2 regions of the Oceanobacillus sp. FSL W7-1309 genome follow, and region 1 is predicted to be linked to the other one. Evidence: a T-box and tRNA genes for the amino acid it is inferred to sense, from the RefSeq annotation. Region 1 holds a T-box; the other holds one or more tRNA genes.
What was found. The T-box of region 1 lies ahead of serS (serine--tRNA ligase). A T-box ahead of a tRNA ligase gene usually reads a tRNA of that ligase, here a tRNA-Ser.
Positions count from the first base shown of each region.

Region 2: it has a tRNA-Ser gene. The T-box ahead of serS (serine--tRNA ligase) is inferred to sense a tRNA for this amino acid. The anticodon was not compared.

Region 1 covers NZ_JBBOBX010000001.1:1,486,189-1,495,278, forward strand. The annotation lists gene gyrA (DNA gyrase subunit A) at 1-1,728, shown strand, start outside; gene NST46_RS06790 (HD-GYP domain-containing protein) at 1,937-3,043, shown strand; gene NST46_RS06795 (YaaC family protein) at 3,071-4,030, opposite strand; gene guaB (IMP dehydrogenase) at 4,392-5,864, shown strand; gene NST46_RS06805 (serine hydrolase) at 6,036-7,370, shown strand; T-box leader at 7,456-7,680, shown strand; gene serS (serine--tRNA ligase) at 7,751-9,025, shown strand.
Region 2 covers NZ_JBBOBX010000002.1:806,578-815,667, forward strand. The annotation lists gene NST46_RS16720 (peptidoglycan D,D-transpeptidase FtsI family protein) at 1-1,714, opposite strand, end outside; gene NST46_RS16725 (MFS transporter) at 1,859-3,130, opposite strand; gene sodA (superoxide dismutase SodA) at 3,226-3,837, opposite strand; tRNA gene NST46_RS16735 (tRNA-Phe) at 4,026-4,098, opposite strand; tRNA gene NST46_RS16740 (tRNA-Ser) at 4,141-4,233, opposite strand; tRNA gene NST46_RS16745 (tRNA-Ile) at 4,243-4,319, opposite strand; tRNA gene NST46_RS16750 (tRNA-His) at 4,338-4,413, opposite strand; tRNA gene NST46_RS16755 (tRNA-Met) at 4,435-4,511, opposite strand; tRNA gene NST46_RS16760 (tRNA-Asn) at 4,515-4,589, opposite strand; gene NST46_RS16765 (Na/Pi cotransporter family protein) at 4,901-6,538, opposite strand; gene NST46_RS16770 (NfeD family protein) at 6,751-7,380, opposite strand; gene NST46_RS16775 (hypothetical protein) at 7,454-7,780, shown strand; gene NST46_RS16780 (hypothetical protein) at 8,155-8,529, opposite strand; gene NST46_RS16785 (DUF2624 domain-containing protein) at 8,804-9,088, shown strand.

The DNA of each region.
Region 1 (9,090 bases):
ACAGAATTACCTTATCAGGTTAATAAAGCAAGACTGATTGAGAAAATTGCAGAACTCGTTCGGGATAAGCGGATTGAAGGAATTACAGATTTACGTGACGAGTCTGACCGAAATGGTATGCGCATTGTGATGGAGCTTCGCCGTGATGCGAATGGCAATGTTGTTTTAAATAATTTGTATAAACATACGTCACTACAGACAACATTTGGAATTAATATGCTTGCATTAGTAGATGGCCAGCCGAAAGTATTAACTATTAAACAGTGCCTAGAGCATTATTTAGAGCATCAAAAAGTAATTATTACACGTCGTACTGCTTTTGAATTAAGAAAAGCAGAAGCGCGTGCACATATTTTAGAAGGTTTACGCATCGCATTAGACCATTTAGACGAAGTAATTTCCTTAATCCGTAACTCTAAAACTGCAGACATTGCAAGAGTTGGTTTAATGGAACGTTTCAAGCTTTCAGAAAAGCAAGCTCAAGCTATTCTTGATATGCGCCTGCAGCGTTTAACAGGTTTAGAGCGTGAGAAGATTGAAGAAGAATACAGTGAATTGCAAAAACTGATTAATGAGTTAAAAGCAATTTTAGCGGATGAAGAAAAAGTACTTGAAATAATTCGCGAAGAGCTTACTGAAATTAAGGAACGTTTTAATGATGATCGTCGTACGGATATTGTAGCTGGTGGAGCTGGATTCTTCGAGGACGAAGACTTAATTCCAGTAGAAAACATTGTTATAACCCTTACACATCAAGGGTATATCAAGCGTTTACCTGCATCTACCTACCGAACACAAAGACGCGGTGGTCGAGGAATTCAAGGAATGGGAACGAATGAGGATGATTTTGTAGAACATCTTGTATCGACATCCACACATGATACGGTGCTTTTCTTTACCAATAAAGGAAAGGTATATCGTGCAAAAGGGTATGAGATTCCAGAGTTCAATCGGACAGCAAAAGGAATTCCAATCATCAATCTGCTTCAGGTTGAAAAAGGGGAATGGGTCAATGCAGTTATCTCTGTAAATAGCTATGAAGAGGATGCGTTCCTATTCTTTACAACGAAACATGGAATTGCTAAACGTACTTCCCTGGCCAAATTTGCAAATATCCGTAAAGGTGGCTTAATTGCAGTTGGACTTCGTGAAGAAGACGAGCTAATCTCCGTTCGATTAACCGATGGCAATAAGGATATGATGATTGCAACGAAAAATGGTTATCTGATCCGATTCGAAGAGACACAAATTCGAGAAATGGGACGAACTGCAGCAGGTGTTAAAGGTATTTCGTTACGAGAAGATGATGAAGTCGTATCCATGGAGATCATTGAGCCTGATTCAAAAATTCTCCATGTCACAAGTAAAGGTTTTGGTAAACAAACACCAGAAGCGGAATATCGTCAAATTAACCGCGGGGGTAAAGGTGTTTTCACATGTAAACTCGATGAGAAGACTGGTCATGTTGTAGCTGTAAAAGATGTGACAGGTGAAGAGGATCTCATGTTGATTACCATAGCAGGCGTATTAATTCGAATTCCAGTAGCAGAGATTTCAACAACTGGACGAAGTACAAAAGGTGTCCATTTAATTCGATTACAGGATGGAGAAGAAGTAGCAACGGTTGCTAAGGTAGATAGGGAAGAAGAGGAAACAGCAGAAGAAGAAGTTGTACAAGATACAACTTCAGAAAAAGAAAGCACAGAGACAGATACGAACGAAGAATAATTGGAATCTATCTATAGATGACTCAGAAAGTAGTGTACATCCTGAGTCATCTTCTTTATACATATGATACGAACTGGAATCCCCTCTATGCTGGGGAAATAAAAAAACTGATTCTTTTAACCTTGTGCTGCTAACAGTCTATGCGAAGGAAGAGAATCTTAATGGAATGAAGTATTACCTTCTATCTGAGAAAATGGGGGAAACCGATATGCGAGTAAAACCTTCAAGTCTAATTCCAGGATGTGTATTACTTAAGGAAGTAAGAGGCAAGACAAATCGTCCAATCATCCTAAAAAACACCATATTAAAAGAAGAACATATTACAATTCTTGAAAAATTCCTTGTTGAGTCGGTAGATGTATCATCTACCTTGTCTAACGGTGATTCCTTTTTAGGAAAACCTGTTCAGCCAAAGGAAAAACAGCATATGAAGAAGCAAAATTCAATTGATAACGAAAAAAGTCTTCCATTTGCTGAGAGTTATCTAAATGTGGTGGCTGCATATAAACAACAGTTTCAAAAATGGCAAAATGGGATGCCAATTGATATCTCAGTTGTTCGTAAATTGATCATACCACTATTGGAATGTACAGAAACAATAGAGGCCGAAAAAATATATAGGCTTCATACATATAGTACCCAGGAGGATTATATGTATTTCCATAGTGTTGCAGTTTCCCTTCTTTCAGCATTTATCGGTAGGAAAATGGGGCTTTCGAAAGGTGAATGGCTTCAAAGTGGAATAGCAGGATTACTTAGTAATTGTGGATTGGTAAAAGTGGATGATTCTATCCTGAACAAAAAGGGAACGTTAACAGAAGATGAATGGAAAGCTATTAAAAATCACCCTACGTATTCGTATCGAATGATTGAGCATTTACCAATAATCACAGCGGCGGTAAAATTAGGTGTACTCCAGCATCATGAACGTCTAGATGGAAGTGGTTATCCGCTTGGTATTACGAATGAAAAAATCCATGTATTTGCTAAAATTATCGCAGTAAGTGATACATATTTCGCGATAATAAGTAATCGTATCTATGCAAAGGCACAAAGCTTATTTCATGCAATAAAAACAATCGAAAAGGATAGATATATGAAATTCGATGCGCAGGTAGTAAACGTATTCATCGACAATTTCGTTCATTTTTTGATTGGAAAGAAGATAATCCTCTCGAATGGAAAACATGGGGAAATTGTTTTTATAGAAACGACAAAACCGACAAAGCCAATGATTCGTATCGAACCAGATGAACCGATTATCTCATTGGATCAAATGCCCGAACTTTATATTGAAGAAATAATAGGGAGCTAGCTATAGCTCCCTATTCTTATATGTAGGCTATGTTAGGCTGTCAAACGTCGTTTTCATTGCTAGCATCTCACTACCAATTTGCCTTGGGATTTTTTGTGCAGTAACTTGTAGAAAATGGTGGATTAAAGGGTAATCCATATCCGCCTTGGATACAAATAAGTCACCCCACCATTCTGACTCGTAGCGACAGAGCATACTAAGATTAAAAAGCAACAAATAATGAATCATTACTTCTGAAATAGGAAGAAAGGAATCCCGGTTTGCTGGAAAATAAAGCTGATTATTATCCATATGCTTGAAAAAAGGACCATTCGAAAAATCAACGTAATCTTCAAGTTCTATATCAAGCATTAATTTTCCAGATTTAATCTCCTTAATAGCTGGAAGATAGTTTTGTATGCGTGCTATAAATGCCTTTTCTGTTAAATGATAGTTATCAAATAATTTGGTTGGGAATTGTAGATGAACCGAGTTTGCTGAGCCAATGACAGTTAGTTTCTCCTGCTTCTGTAAAGCGAAAAAATTACTCATTTCAGGTAGTAAGCTAAAAAGCGTTTCCATGCGAATTTTTTCAAAAGGGATTCTTTTAGTGGCGTACAAATGCTCCGAGAAATAAGGGAACATGCCATGCTGTTGTACTTTTACTTCATCATCTGTAAATGTATAGAACTTTTTCTTTCGTTTCCTTGCAGTTACGCCATGAGCGAGCAGCGAGGTTGATTCTGGGTAGTCCGGACGTTTCGTTAGAAGATATGCTTTTAATAAATGCACCATACCGTAAAAATATAAAACAGGCTGAACAAGTTCATCGGATTTTTTACCATTTTCATAAAAACGCTGGCTATGATCGAGCAAATACATGAAAGTGCTGTAATTTTGATAGCTTTTTGCTTCTGCATCCTCCATTCCTAAATAGCATTGATATAAAAAGCTTTGGGCATGTTGTTGTGCGTTTAAATACGTATAAAATTCATCGACTGTTATCATAATTATGACCTCTTAACTATTATAAAATTTTGAATCTATTTATTTTTTGTTTCTAATCGAACTTTGTTGAAAAACCAAGCGTATTAGAGTAATGTATATAAAAATAGATATTCGTATATATAAATGTGTGCTCAGAAGGAGGATAAAAAGGACCGAGGTCGGCTAAAGTTGCAACGTCCTGGGCCTGCGATTACTCGCCCCGCCGAAAAACCTTGTCGCAACACCGACATTAGAACGCCCTGGGCGTCGAAGTTCTATCACTCTCGATGTGTCATTTTTACCGGACTTTTGGGACATCCTCTATATAGTTTGAACGATAGATAGATACACCATACATAAACTTCATAAGGAGGAATTAAAAATGAGAGAAGATAAGTTTGCAAAAGAAGGTTTAACATTTGATGATGTATTATTAATACCAGGAAAATCAGAGGTTTTGCCTAATACCGTTAATCTTAGTACACAGCTTACATCCAATTTGAAGTTAAAATCTCCATTTATTAGTGCTGGTATGGATACTGTTACAGAAGCAGAAATGGCAATTGCAATGGCACGCCAAGGAGGATTCGGTGTCATTCATAAAAATATGTCGATGGAGGAACAAGCTGAGCAGGTAGACCGTGTTAAACGTTCTGAAAGTGGAGTTATTACGAACCCATTCTTCCTTACACCTGACCATCAAGTATATGATGCAGAGCACTTAATGGGCAAATACCGCATTTCTGGTGTACCAATTGTGAACAATATTGAAGAACAGAAGCTTGTAGGCATTTTAACAAATCGTGATTTGCGCTTCATTCAGGATTATTCTATTGCTATTTCGGAAGTGATGACAAGTGAAAACCTTGTTACAGCTTCAGTTGGGACAACATTAGAGGAAGCTGAAAAACTTCTCCAAAAATATAAAATTGAAAAGCTCCCACTTGTGGATGAAAACAACATTTTAAAAGGTTTAATCACAATTAAAGATATTGAGAAGGTTATTGAGTTCCCGAATTCAGCTAAAGATGAGCAAGGTCGCTTACTTGTAGCAGCTGCAGTTGGTGTAACGGGAGATGCGATGCTTCGAATTGAAAAGCTTGTCGAAGCAGGTGTCGATGCGATTGTGATTGATACTGCTCATGGACATTCAAAAGGCGTGCTCGATCAACTACAAGCAGTAAGAGCGGCATTTCCTGATTTAGACATTATTGCAGGTAACGTTGCTACTGCTGAAGGAACAAAAGCGTTGATTGAAGCAGGTGCATCTGTTGTAAAAGTTGGAATTGGACCTGGATCAATTTGTACAACTCGAGTTGTAGCTGGTGTCGGAGTACCACAGATTACAGCAGTACATGATTGTGCTGTAGCAGCCGCAGAATACGGTGTTCCAGTCATTGCCGATGGTGGAATTAAATATTCTGGAGATATTGTGAAAGCATTGGCTGCTGGAGCACATGCAGTCATGATTGGCAGTATGTTTGCAGGGACAACGGAAAGCCCTGGAGAAACAGAAATCTATCAAGGCAGAAAATATAAAGTATACCGCGGAATGGGTTCTGTTGGCGCAATGAAAGCAGGCTCGAAGGATCGTTATTTCCAGAGTGATTCAGACAATAAAAAGCTTGTTCCAGAAGGTATTGAAGGAAGAGTTGCTTATAAAGGTGCACTTGCAGATACGTTCCACCAGTTAATAGGCGGATTACGATCTGGTATGGGATATTGTGGAACAGGAACAATTGATGCATTGCGCAATGATGCACAGTTTATACGTATAACAGGTGCTGGATTACGTGAGAGCCATCCGCATGATGTACAAATTACAAAAGAAGCACCAAATTATTCAGTCAATTAAGGCTCTATAATTTGAACTGCCTTTTATAATAGCAATGAATAAAAAATAGATGCTTGGTATCTCTAGCATCTATTTTTTTATATTTTTATGTGGTAAAATAACAGATAGCTTATTCAAAAGAGAGAATGGCAAAATTAAAAAGGTTATACCGCAGGTTGGAGGTACAGAAAGTTGAAACACAGCATGAAGAAGATTTTTCCATTAGTACTTGCGATGCTTGTACTAATACAATTGTTTATAACAGAGCCACTTACTGCAAACGCTGCAGAGTCATTGGATATAGGTGCTGAATCGGCAATTCTAGTCGATGCAGAAACAGGAAAGGTTTTATACGCAAAAAACCCTGATGTTGCGCTTCCACCGGCAAGTATGACGAAAATGATGACGGAATATCTCGTATGGGAAGCTGTCGAAAATGGTCAAATCTCGTGGGATACAACTACGCAGATTAGTGATTATGCTTACAGTATTTCTGCCAATACGGTGTTTTCGGGTGTTGGATTGAAACAACAACAGGATTATACAGTTGAAGAATTATATGAAGCAATGGCGATTAATTCAGATAATGCCACAACGATTGCTTTAGCGGAATTAATTTCTGGTTCAGAGGGCGAATTTGTTAAGTTAATGAATCAAAAAGCGGAAGAGTTAGGGCTATCTGAAGCTGAATTTGTAAATTCAACAGGATTGGACAATGAAGACCTAGATGGTAATCACCCAGAAGGAACAGACCCAAATGGGACGAACCTATTGTCAGCACGATCTGCTGCACAGCTTGGTTATCACCTTGTGAATGATTATCCAGGTGCACTCGATGTTGCTAAAATTCCAGTGACTGAATTTGATGGACAAACCATCCGCAACTGGAATTATATGCTTCCACATGAAGGTGAAAATTTAGGACAGTTTTTCTATAAAGGTGTAGATGGCTTAAAAACAGGCTTTACAAATTTGGCAGGCCACAGCTTCACAGGTACTGCAATTCGAGACGGTAATCGATTAATTACGGTTGTTATGAGAACGAGTAGTGATACAGAGCGCTTCGTAGAAACAGCTCAATTACTGGATCATGGCTATTCGAAATTCCAATCTGAGGAGCTTTTCCCTGCTGGTTACCAGTCTGAGGATCAAGGCACAGTTCCTGTAGCAAAAGGAAAACAAGATGAAGTTAACGTTTCATTAAGTGAAGCAGTACGTATTCCAATTCAAGCAGATGAAGCAGAATTGTACAGTATTGAATATCATATTGATGAGGATAAATTAAATGAAGACGGTGAATTAGTAGCACCAATTGAAAAAGGCGAAGTAGTCGGAACAGCAGAGCTTGTTTATGATGGTGATGTTGATTATGGTTATATTTTTGATGATTCAACTAGCCAAATTGACCTTGTAACAGATGAAGCAGTAGAAAAATCAAACTGGTTCATGCTTACACTCGGATCTATCGGTGATTTCTTTGCAAATATATTTACAGCTGCCGTTGATTGGATTAAAGGACTTTTTTAGTTAACAACAAAATCAATTTTTCCAGAAAAACTTGCATTTTGAATTAAAATTGCATATGATAGCAATAATTATAATGACAATCAATTAAAATGTATTGATAGGAAGTAGTAATAGCATGTCTTTCTTAAGAGAGCCGATGGCTGGTGAGAATCGGTGTTAGATTGCTGTGAATCCATCCTTGAACAGGTTTACGGAAAGGATTTAGAATCCAAAGTAAGTAAACCCGGTGAAGAGCCGTTATGAACGATGAGCCGGAAGATAGTATCTTCAACAAGGGTGGCAACGCGGGAAACTTACTCTCGTCCCTATATTTAGGGACGGGAGTTTTTTGATTTTTAAAGGATTTAACAATTTATATAATGCTTAAAGGAGGAATCATTATGTTAGACATGAAGTATTTAAGAAATAACTTTGAAGAGGTACAAAAAAGGCTTGCCCATCGTGGAGAGGATTTATCTGATTTAGATAAGTTCGGTTCTTTAGACGAAAAACGTCGCGGATTAATTGCAGAAACAGAGGCTTTAAAGGCAAAGCGCAATGAAGCAACGAAAGAAATATCTGCTTTGAAAAGAGAAAAGAAGGATGCAGATCCTGCGATTAAAGAAATGCGTGAGCTAGGTGATCAAATTGCTTTACTCGATAAAGACTTGAAGGGTATCGAGGAAGAGCTACAGCATATTATGCTATCCATTCCGAATATCCCGCATGAATCTGTTCCAGTTGGAGAAGATGAAGACGATAATGTGGAAGTTCGCGATTGGGGTACTGTTCCGGCATTTGACTTTGAAGTGCAGGCTCATTGGGACATTGCAACGAATCTTGATATTATCGATTTTGAACGCGCAGCTAAAGTAACAGGGAGCCGTTTTGTTTTCTATAAAGGCCTTGGTGCGAGATTAGAACGTGCATTATTAAACTTCATGATGGATCTCCATGCAGATGAGCATGGTTATATAGAGATGCTACCTCCACAAATTGTAAATCGCGCTAGCATGACAGGGACTGGTCAGCTTCCAAAATTTGAAGAGGATGCATTTAAACTGGAGGATTGGGATTATTTCATGATTCCTACTGCAGAAGTGCCCGTAACAAATTACCATCGTGATGAGATTTTATCAGCAGATAATCTACCGAAAAAATATGTTGCATTTAGCACGAATTTCCGTTCTGAAGCAGGATCTGCTGGGCGAGACACACGTGGATTAATTCGTCAGCATCAATTTAACAAAGTTGAGCTTGTTAATTTTGTGAAGCCGGAAGATTCCTATGAAGCATTGGAAACATTAACAGGTAATGCAGAAAAAGTATTGCAGCTATTAAACTTACCATATCGCGTAATGAGCATGTGTACAGCTGATCTAGGGTTTACCGCAGCTAAAAAATATGATATTGAAGTATGGATTCCAAGCCAGGAAACATACCGTGAGATTTCTTCTTGCTCTAACTTCGAAGACTTCCAAGCACGTCGGGCTGGTATACGTTTCCGCAGGGAGGCGAACGGGAAACCAGAATATGTGCATACGTTAAATGGTTCTGGACTTGCAATCGGACGTACGGTAGCAGCTATTTTGGAAAACTACCAGCAAGCAGATGGATCTGTTGTTATCCCAGAGGTATTACGACCGTATATGGGTGGAAAAGAAGTAATGAAGTAATGGGACTTGTGCGGAGGTTATTCATACCTCCGTGTTCTCTTATCTAGCATGGAATGGCCAAAAAT
Region 2 (9,090 bases), on a different contig from region 1:
CCGAACTGTATAATGGGCCTAATTCATCCTGGGAAGCGATTGGATCATGAACCTCTTTCAGAAAATGTGGCCGTACACGATAGCCATCGTTTGCAATCGTTGCTGTATATTGTGCTAATTGCATGGTTGTATAAGTATCGAACTGGCCTATCGCATTATACATCAACTGACCCGGCGTAACAATATTCCCTTCTAAACCGGTCGATTCATGTGGAAAATCAATGCCTGTGCTTGAGCCTAATCCAAATTGTCTATAGTAGTTACGCATTTCCTGAAAGCCCTGTCGCCAGTTATCATTAAGTGAAGGTGGAGCATTTTCCGGATACGGGTAACGGTTTTCTCCCATCATTTTTAATGCAATATACCCCATATACACGTTTGAGGACTTCTGTAATGCCGTTATATCATTAACCGTTCCTAATCCGGTTGACCACGATCTCAGAGCTGGTGTCGCCGCAATCTTAATCGGACTATCATAAAAGCTCTGCCCTGGTGTAATTACTCCGGATTGTAAACCAGCCAACACAGTTGCTCCCTTAACAACCGACCCTGGTTCATGTGCATCTGACAAGGTTTTAAATGCAGCATCTTCGTATTCACCATTTTTCCGATCATAGTGAATTCCTGAAACAGCTAGAAGATCGCCTGTCTGAGGATCTATCACTACTGCAAGAGCATCCTCCAAATAACGATTCGTATGTGGATACTTTGTGATCGCTGTCTGCAATTCTTTTTGGACGATTTTGTCCACTTCTTCTTGGAACTCCATATCAATGGTTAGAACAAGGTCTTTTCCGCGTTCACCTTCAACAATTGTTTCCGAGCCAATAAGCGTTCCGTTTTTTGTCGTCGTGTATTGAATTTGTTCCTTCCTGCCGCGTAATAGATCCTCATATTGTTGTTCTAAACCACTTCTACCAACTCGATCATTTCTGCTGTAGCCTTTACTTAAATAATTTGCTTCTTCTTCAGCTGGTATTCCTTGCTCTTGTGTCGTTATGCTACCAAGCAGACTCGTTAATGAAGAACCATATGGATATTTTCGGTTCCAGTCTGTTGTAGCATTTATACCTGGTAGTTTATCTAAATTCTCTGCAATTCTTGCATATTCCTCTGCAGTTACATTTTCATTTTTTACAATCTGAGGTGTTAAAGAATAAGCCTTATCCAATTCCTTCTTAATTGCTATTACTTCTAGCTCTTGTTTTGAAAAATCCTGGATTTCATCCTCGGTTATTCGTTCGAGTGTAGCTTGATATACTTCTGCATTAGACATGTCTTCTTTTTCTTCAGCTGAAAGTCGTTCATCTGCCTCCTCTTTATTTAACAAATACCAGTATTCTTTACGATTTCTTTCGGTAATCCCTTTAAGCGTCTTTTCATCATCCATCTTAATGTATTCCGCTAACGTCTCTGCGAGCTCTAGACGATCTTCTGCTTGTACTCCTTTTGGCGGTGTGTACGTTATCGAATATAATGCTTCATTATCAACGATAACATCACCATTTCGATCATATATTTTACCCCTGGGTACAGGGATTTTAGTTGTATCCAAGTTCGTCCGTTCGATTTCCTGCTGGAAGTCCTCCCCATTTAAAATCTGAACAACTCCTAGTTGCAGAATCAATACGGAAAACAATAAAAACACAACAAAAAACAACATATTAATCCGAAAGGGCAGCTGTGCTCTCTTCTTTTTTTTCTTCTTACTCATTTATTTTCCCCCAGTGAAAATAATAATTTTTTCATCAGTAAATTTGGCGATTTTAAGCCTTTAGGTAAATGTCCTGGTTGATCAGATAAGAAATTTTTATGCTATCTTATCTGATCAACAACCTTATCACTAATTTTACCATATTTAACGATTTTTTTCGTCTGTAATTTGCTCTTTTAATAAAATCTCTTTCTTTTTTGGGCTACCTAAATAAATCTTACGTACTGCAAAGTAAATCATAAAATGACCTGCACCGAAAATCGCAAGTAAAACGGGAATAACCTCCTCCGCCCGAAAGAAATATACGCCTGCAAGAAAAACGATTATTGATAGAACTCGTCCACTATTTAGAAACAATTCACGAACAACCATATATTCTACACGCATTTCTCCAGCTTTCCAAGCCTTACCGATTACATCAAAGGTAAGTGATACATACGGTACATTTATTACCGGGTACGCTATTCCAATTACAATTGCATAAATCATGAGTAAGAGATAGTTTATCTCGATAATGATAATAAAGAGGGAAAAGTAAAGAAGTATTGCTCCAACGAGTATCGCCTTTTTGCGCATGGAAGGTTTAATAAATTTCGTAGCAATTAAATAAAAAACTGCAGATAGACCCGATAGAAACATGTTAAATGTTCCAAGCGCGAATTCACTTTTTGTTACTAAGAAAACCCAGATTGAAATAACAAAAGCAAAAATTCCTTCTCTTAACCCCTGAAAAAAATGTGCATGAAGAATTCTGTTCCAATTTTTATTACGATGCCTTTCCCCTAAAATTCGCTTAAAGCGAAAAACTCCTTCTGCACCTCGGCGTTTCAATAGAAAACTAATTCCAACGGCACACGCAAATAAAGCGAAGGAAATCCCAAATATAACCGTATAACCAATATTATTGGTCATTTTAGCGATAATTGCCCCAGCTAAAAGTGGGCCTGTCATTCCACCTAAAGACTGCAAAATTCCAAGAAAACCATTGAAAAAATCTCTCGTATCAGGCTCTGTTATTTCGAATGTTAATACATTATAAGCTAGCCAATAAAAACCATAACCAATTCCCAATAAGCTACCGAGTAAGAAGTTATATTTTGAAGCTTGATCACCAATAAGAAGAACACTTAAGAAAAACACGCATAGAAAAATAACGCCCAATCTCAATACAATAATCCGATCTACCTTTTTGGCGAGCTTTCCTGCAAGTATAAAAGTAATTGGCTGAAATAGACAAATTGCTAAATTATAATTAGCAATAGTAATGTAGTCCCCTGATTGTTTCCATAAGTATATATTTACAAACGTATTGGATAGAAAAATCCCAAGTGAATAGAGTCCACCAATGAGCAGTAAAATCAATAAGTCACGATTACTTTCCATTTTATTTTGAAAAAACAGGATCACCTTTTGCATAGTCGATTACTCCTTTTGCGTCTCTCTTAGTGTGAACGAAGGAGTAACAGATATACCAAAAAAACACGCGGAATTAACCGCGTGTTTTTCTTCATTTATTTTGCTTCGTTATAGTTTTTTGCTACTTCATCCCAGTTAACAACATTCCAGAATGCTGAAATGTAATCTGGACGTCTGTTTTGGTAGTTTAGATAGTACGCATGCTCCCAAACGTCTAAGCCCAATAATGGTGTTTTTCCTTCCATTAATGGAGAATCTTGGTTTGGAGTGCTTGTGATTTCTAATTCACCATTATTTAATACGAGCCATGCCCAGCCTGAACCAAAACGTCCTGCTGCAGCTGCTGCAAATTGTTCTTTAAATGCATCTAGCCCACCAAATTTAGCGTTGATTTTATCTGCAAGCTCGCCAGTTGGCTCGCCCCCGCCATTTGATGAAAGAAGCTTCCAGAAGAAGCTATGGTTAGCATGTCCTCCACCATTATTACGTACTGCAGTACGAATGTTCTCAGGAACTGCATTTAAATCACTGATAAGTGCTTCAACTGATTTTCCTTGAAGATCTGTTTGTCCTTCTAGTGCTTCATTTAATTTGGTAACATACGTGTTGTGGTGCTTCGTATGATGAATATTCATTGTCTCTTTGTCGATAGTTGGTTCCAATGCATCGTATGCATAAGGTAACTCAGGTAGTTCAAATTTTGCCATAATTTTTTCCTCCTTAAATGAATCCAAGTTATTAAGGTTTGTCGAACCTTTAATTAAAAGGTTATCAGAGCTTTGCTATTCATGCAAATTTTTTGCCTTATAAAATACAAGAATCTTATCATTTTTTGGTAGATTAAATTATTTAATTTATGCAAAAGAAAAAACAAGCAATATGCTTGTTTGGAAAGTGGCTCGGGACGGAATCGAACCGCCGACACACGGATTTTCAGTCCGTTGCTCTACCGACTGAGCTACCGAGCCGTTATGTAATTATAAAATCTAGTCTGCTTATAAAATACTAAATGGAGGAGGTAGAGGGATTCGAACCCCCGCGCGGTTTGACCCGCCTGTCGGTTTTCAAGACCGATCCCTTCAGCCGGACTTGGGTATACCTCCGTATTTTTTTGGTGGACCCTGCAGGACTCGAACCTGCGACCGATCGGTTATGAGCCGATAGCTCTAACCAACTGAGCTAAGGGTCCTGGAATTTTGTTAAATAATGGGGCGACCGGTGGGGATTGAACCCACGTATGCCGGAGCCACAATCCGGTGCGTTAACCACTTCGCCACGACCGCCATTATGTAATTATTTATGTATGGTAGCGGCGGAGGGGATCGAACCCACGACCTCACGGGTATGAACCGTACGCTCTCGCCAGCTGAGCTACGCCGCCACTTGGCTCCACAGGTAGGATTCGAACCTACGACCGATCGGTTAACAGCCGATAGCTCTACCACTGAGCTACTGTGGAATAGTTAGAAAACATGTCTGAAATTTTTATTTCTATTTGTAATTTTAACTTTTTAGTAATTATTACTTCTTATAGGTTATTAGCGACAAAATATAATTTACCATGTTTTAGATTTGCTGTCAATACTTTTTTGCACAACACAAAACTTTATAATCAAACGCAAAATTATTATGTACTTGTCTTTTCTGCGACTGCGAGATTTATAGTATCACGTTCTAAAATTTATTTCAACACATAAATGGATAAATTGTTGTTTTTTGTAGAAAATTTTAATTTTATATAATAAAAAAAGGAGGTCTCCCCCCTTTTATTTACTCACCTAAAACTTCTTCGGCAATATTAACTGCATGATCACCAATTCGTTCCAAGTTACTGATAATATCTACAAAAACGATACCAGCTGACCCACTGCATAATCCTTCATTCATACGAATGATATGCTTTTTGCGGAATTGGCGCTCCATTTTGTCGATTTTATCTTCTTTTTGGATAACTTCTAATGCCGCTTCACGATCCATTTTATCAAGTGATTCTACTGCTTGCTTAACCGTTAAGAGTGTTAAGTCAAACATCGTATTTAAATCTTCCAGTGCTTGCTCTGTTAAGTTAACTTTATTCGATATTTTATAATCAATTAACTCAATAATATTCTCATAATGATCGCCAATTCTTTCAATATCACGAACTGAATTCATTAATGAAGTGTGCTTTACACTTTCCGCATCAGATAATGATCCAGCTGCAATATTAACGAGATAATCCGTTATTTTACGGTCTAAGTTATTTAGTGCGCCTTCAACCTGCATCGCCATTTCCGAATGTTTTTGGTTTTGTGTGGTAACGTACAGATTCGTTTCCTCTAAGCCTTGATGTGCATATTCACCCATCCGAATAATTTCTGCTTTTGCTTGATCCAATGCTAGTGTTGATGACTGTTGAATAAAAATAGGATCTAGGTGTTTTGGATTATATTCGATAATTGTATCCTCACCTGGAATAATTTTTGTTACAATCCATGCTAAGGCACCTATAAACCAAACTTGAATCAACGTATTAATAATATTAAAACTACCGTGCGCAAAGGCGATAGTCATTTCAGGATTTAAATTTAAGCTCGCCTGTAAATAGCCGACATAACTTGTAAATAATCCTAGGAATATAAGGAAAATGATTGTTCCTACAAGATTAAAAATAACATGTGTTAATGCAGCTCTTTTAGCTGTAATACTTGTACCTATTGCGGCCAAGACTGCTGTTATTGTTGTACCAATATTATCTCCGAATAATACTGGAATAGCTGCTTCTAATGCTATCGCACCTTCTGAGAATAGTCCCTGAAGGATACCAATCGTTGCGCTTGAACTCTGTACAATTAATGTAAATACTGTACCAACAACTACTCCTAATACTGGGCTTGCAGCCATACTTACTGTTAATTCATGAAATGCCTCAAGAGAACGCAATGGAGACATTCCACTACTCATTAATTCTAAACCGAAAAATAATGCTCCGAAACCAAAAATAGTTTGTCCAACTGCGGTAACCTTTTGATTTTTAAAGAAGAATAAAATTAATGCACCAATTGCAAGAATTGGTAAAGCGTATTCGCCAATATCAAGCCCGATAACAAACGCGGTTATTGTCGTACCAATATTAGCACCCATAATAACTCCAATTGCTTGTCTTAGCGTCATAAATCCAGCATTAACCAAACCAACCGTGAGTACAGTTGTTCCTGAACTACTCTGAATCAAACATGTTACGATAATCCCTGCTAAAACGCCTAGAAATGGGTTGGTGGTAAACCGGTCTAATATATTGCGCAGACGGTCGCCTGCTGACTTTTGAAGCCCGTCTCCCATAAATTTTATACCGAGTAAGAATATTCCTAAACCACCAATAAACTCGAATAATAACGTTTGTAAATCGATATCCACTATTGCTTTCATCCCTTCATTCTATGTTGAATCTTGTCGCTTGCGCCTCTCCCATTATTAATGATTTGTTAACCATTTGTAAAGGTTTAAGTTGAATAATTTACATTAAATTTACATAAAGATTTTTCTTCTATTTAGTAACTACCCTTAACATAGGTTTTTCATTCTTTTTTTCTCAAAAAAAAGACAATTTCCTAATACTAGGAAATTGTCTTTTAGAACATCTATGATATTTTTTCAACTAATATTTTTGTCCCATCTACTTGTGTAACCTTTACTTTACTATTCTTCGGAATCCATTGTCCGTCAGATACCGCACTATAATCTTTTTTGTTTATTTTTACAGTTCCAACAGGTCTCAGATCGTTTAACGTAATTCCTTCTTTACCAACTAACTGCTCATATTCCATATTCATAGAGTTATAGCCCGCTTCTTTTGTTAACTGGTCTTTCAAAGCAAGCTTTGTCCACATCTCTCTACGTTTAAATACTTTTAAGAAGAAGAAGGAAGCACCAGTGCCTAATAATACCCCTAAAACAGCGTATAATCCCGAAGTAAGATTATCTGCAGCCAAAGCAACAGACGTTAGCATACTTGCAAGACCTATAGTTGCAAGTGTTCCATCATTCAGTAGCTTGCCATCAATTATAATAAGTAATAATCCTACAAAATATATAATAAGCATAAGAATAAAAGAACTACTTCCAACGTAAGCTGCAAAGTATACGGTAATAAATCCAATACCTAGCAGTCCAAAAAAACCTCGCATATTAACTAAAACTTCACCAATTAAAAAAAGTGTAGCTAAAAATGTTATAACAAATCCTATCCATTGGAGATCAAAGATATCCATTTTTTATTTCCCCCTCTCTAATTTAATCATACGTATGGAATTGTAAATGGTTTCACCCAAAAGGAGAATTTTTATGTATACACTAAAAAAGCTTACACTCTATACACTCATTATATTGCTGATTATAAGTATTTTTCAAGACTTAATGGTTAGCAACAGCAGGAATGTTGAACATGACGCTGAACAAATAAAGATTTCCTCCAGTAATGAATATACAATTGCACATGTAAAAGTTCTACCTGGAGATACCATTTTTTCAATTGTTGAATCGCTGAATGAAGATAGCATTTCAATGTTTCATTCAGAGGATATAATCAAGCATTTTAAAGAATTAAACCCAACAACAGACCCACACAAACTAAAACCTGATACATTTTACTACTTTCCCTTATACCAATGAATCATTATATAAAGTCCTGTTAAACCATGACCGTTATCAAAAACTAAAACGTTGCTCTAACCATTCCGAGTGAGCGGAGGGCGGTTATTAATCGAAAAAAACAATTTTATTCGTGCAATATAAAAGCTGACGAAACATTCCTTGTCCTGTGGGAACAGCACGTGTTTGAAATCTCACCGGCTCTTCTTTCGGTGAGGCTGAATCCGTGCACTCTGGCGCGCATCCGAAGCGAACCGGACGGCAATAGTTGCTCATACTAAGCAATTAGGTTAATTCGCAGTTAAAAGGATTATTTATTGGTAGTAATGTTAATTTCTGTAAATAAAAATCAAGGTAATAAAAAGAGGCTGAAGAAATCAGCCTCATACGTTTTGTTAAAAGAATGGTAATATAAAAAGTGTGATTAAAATGGATATTGCTCCAGCTGCAATTGCTATATTTCCTAGTGTATCTGCGCCACGACTTCTGGATACAAAACCGAAGATTATTCCAGCGACTCCAAGAACCACTGGCCACATAAAGAAGGATATTACAGAAAGTGCTATACCAATCCATCCGTAAACAGTTGTTGCACCTTCATGACTACGGTCATCAGATTGCAGTTCGTAATCATCTGCTGTAAATTCGGCAGCAAATTCCTCATTCCTTAAACTATCTGACTCAATCCCGATAAAATCCTGGTCTTCGGTATGTTCTCCGTGATTTGGAGCTGGTGTCGTTTTATCTGTACGTCTGTTCATTTCGTCCATATCTTCAAGACCTCCTTATCCATTAATGAGGTGCAATTATAGTTTATGGAAAGAATCAATTTATAAAGGTGTTATTTATTGGCAGATAAGAAAATATAACACTTTTTTATCTGTTAAGTGCCATTGTGCTATCCGCCCAAAGCTTGTACTTTAAAGTATCAAGGACTTCTAAGTAAAGCAAAGACGCCTTCTAAGAGGTTAAATGATTAAATTTGAATTCACCAATTGAACAACTGGGCATAGAATAAGGTGTAATTATGAGGAGGATGAATGCATGTCAATATTTATTAAGGAAATGATAAAAAACAAACTAAAGAACCTTTCAGCTGAAGAGCTTCTACACTACAGTAAACAGTATGGTTTCCAATTAACTGAAAAGCAAGCACAGCAAATCGCCATATACTTACGTAAGAATACACGTGACCCATTTAATCAAAAAGCACGTCAAGAAATGTTTAAACATTTAGCAACAATAACTGATGAACAAACGGCTACTAAAGCAGAGCAATTATTGTATACATTAGTTCAATCCTATGGCTTAGAACATTTATTTCAATAATA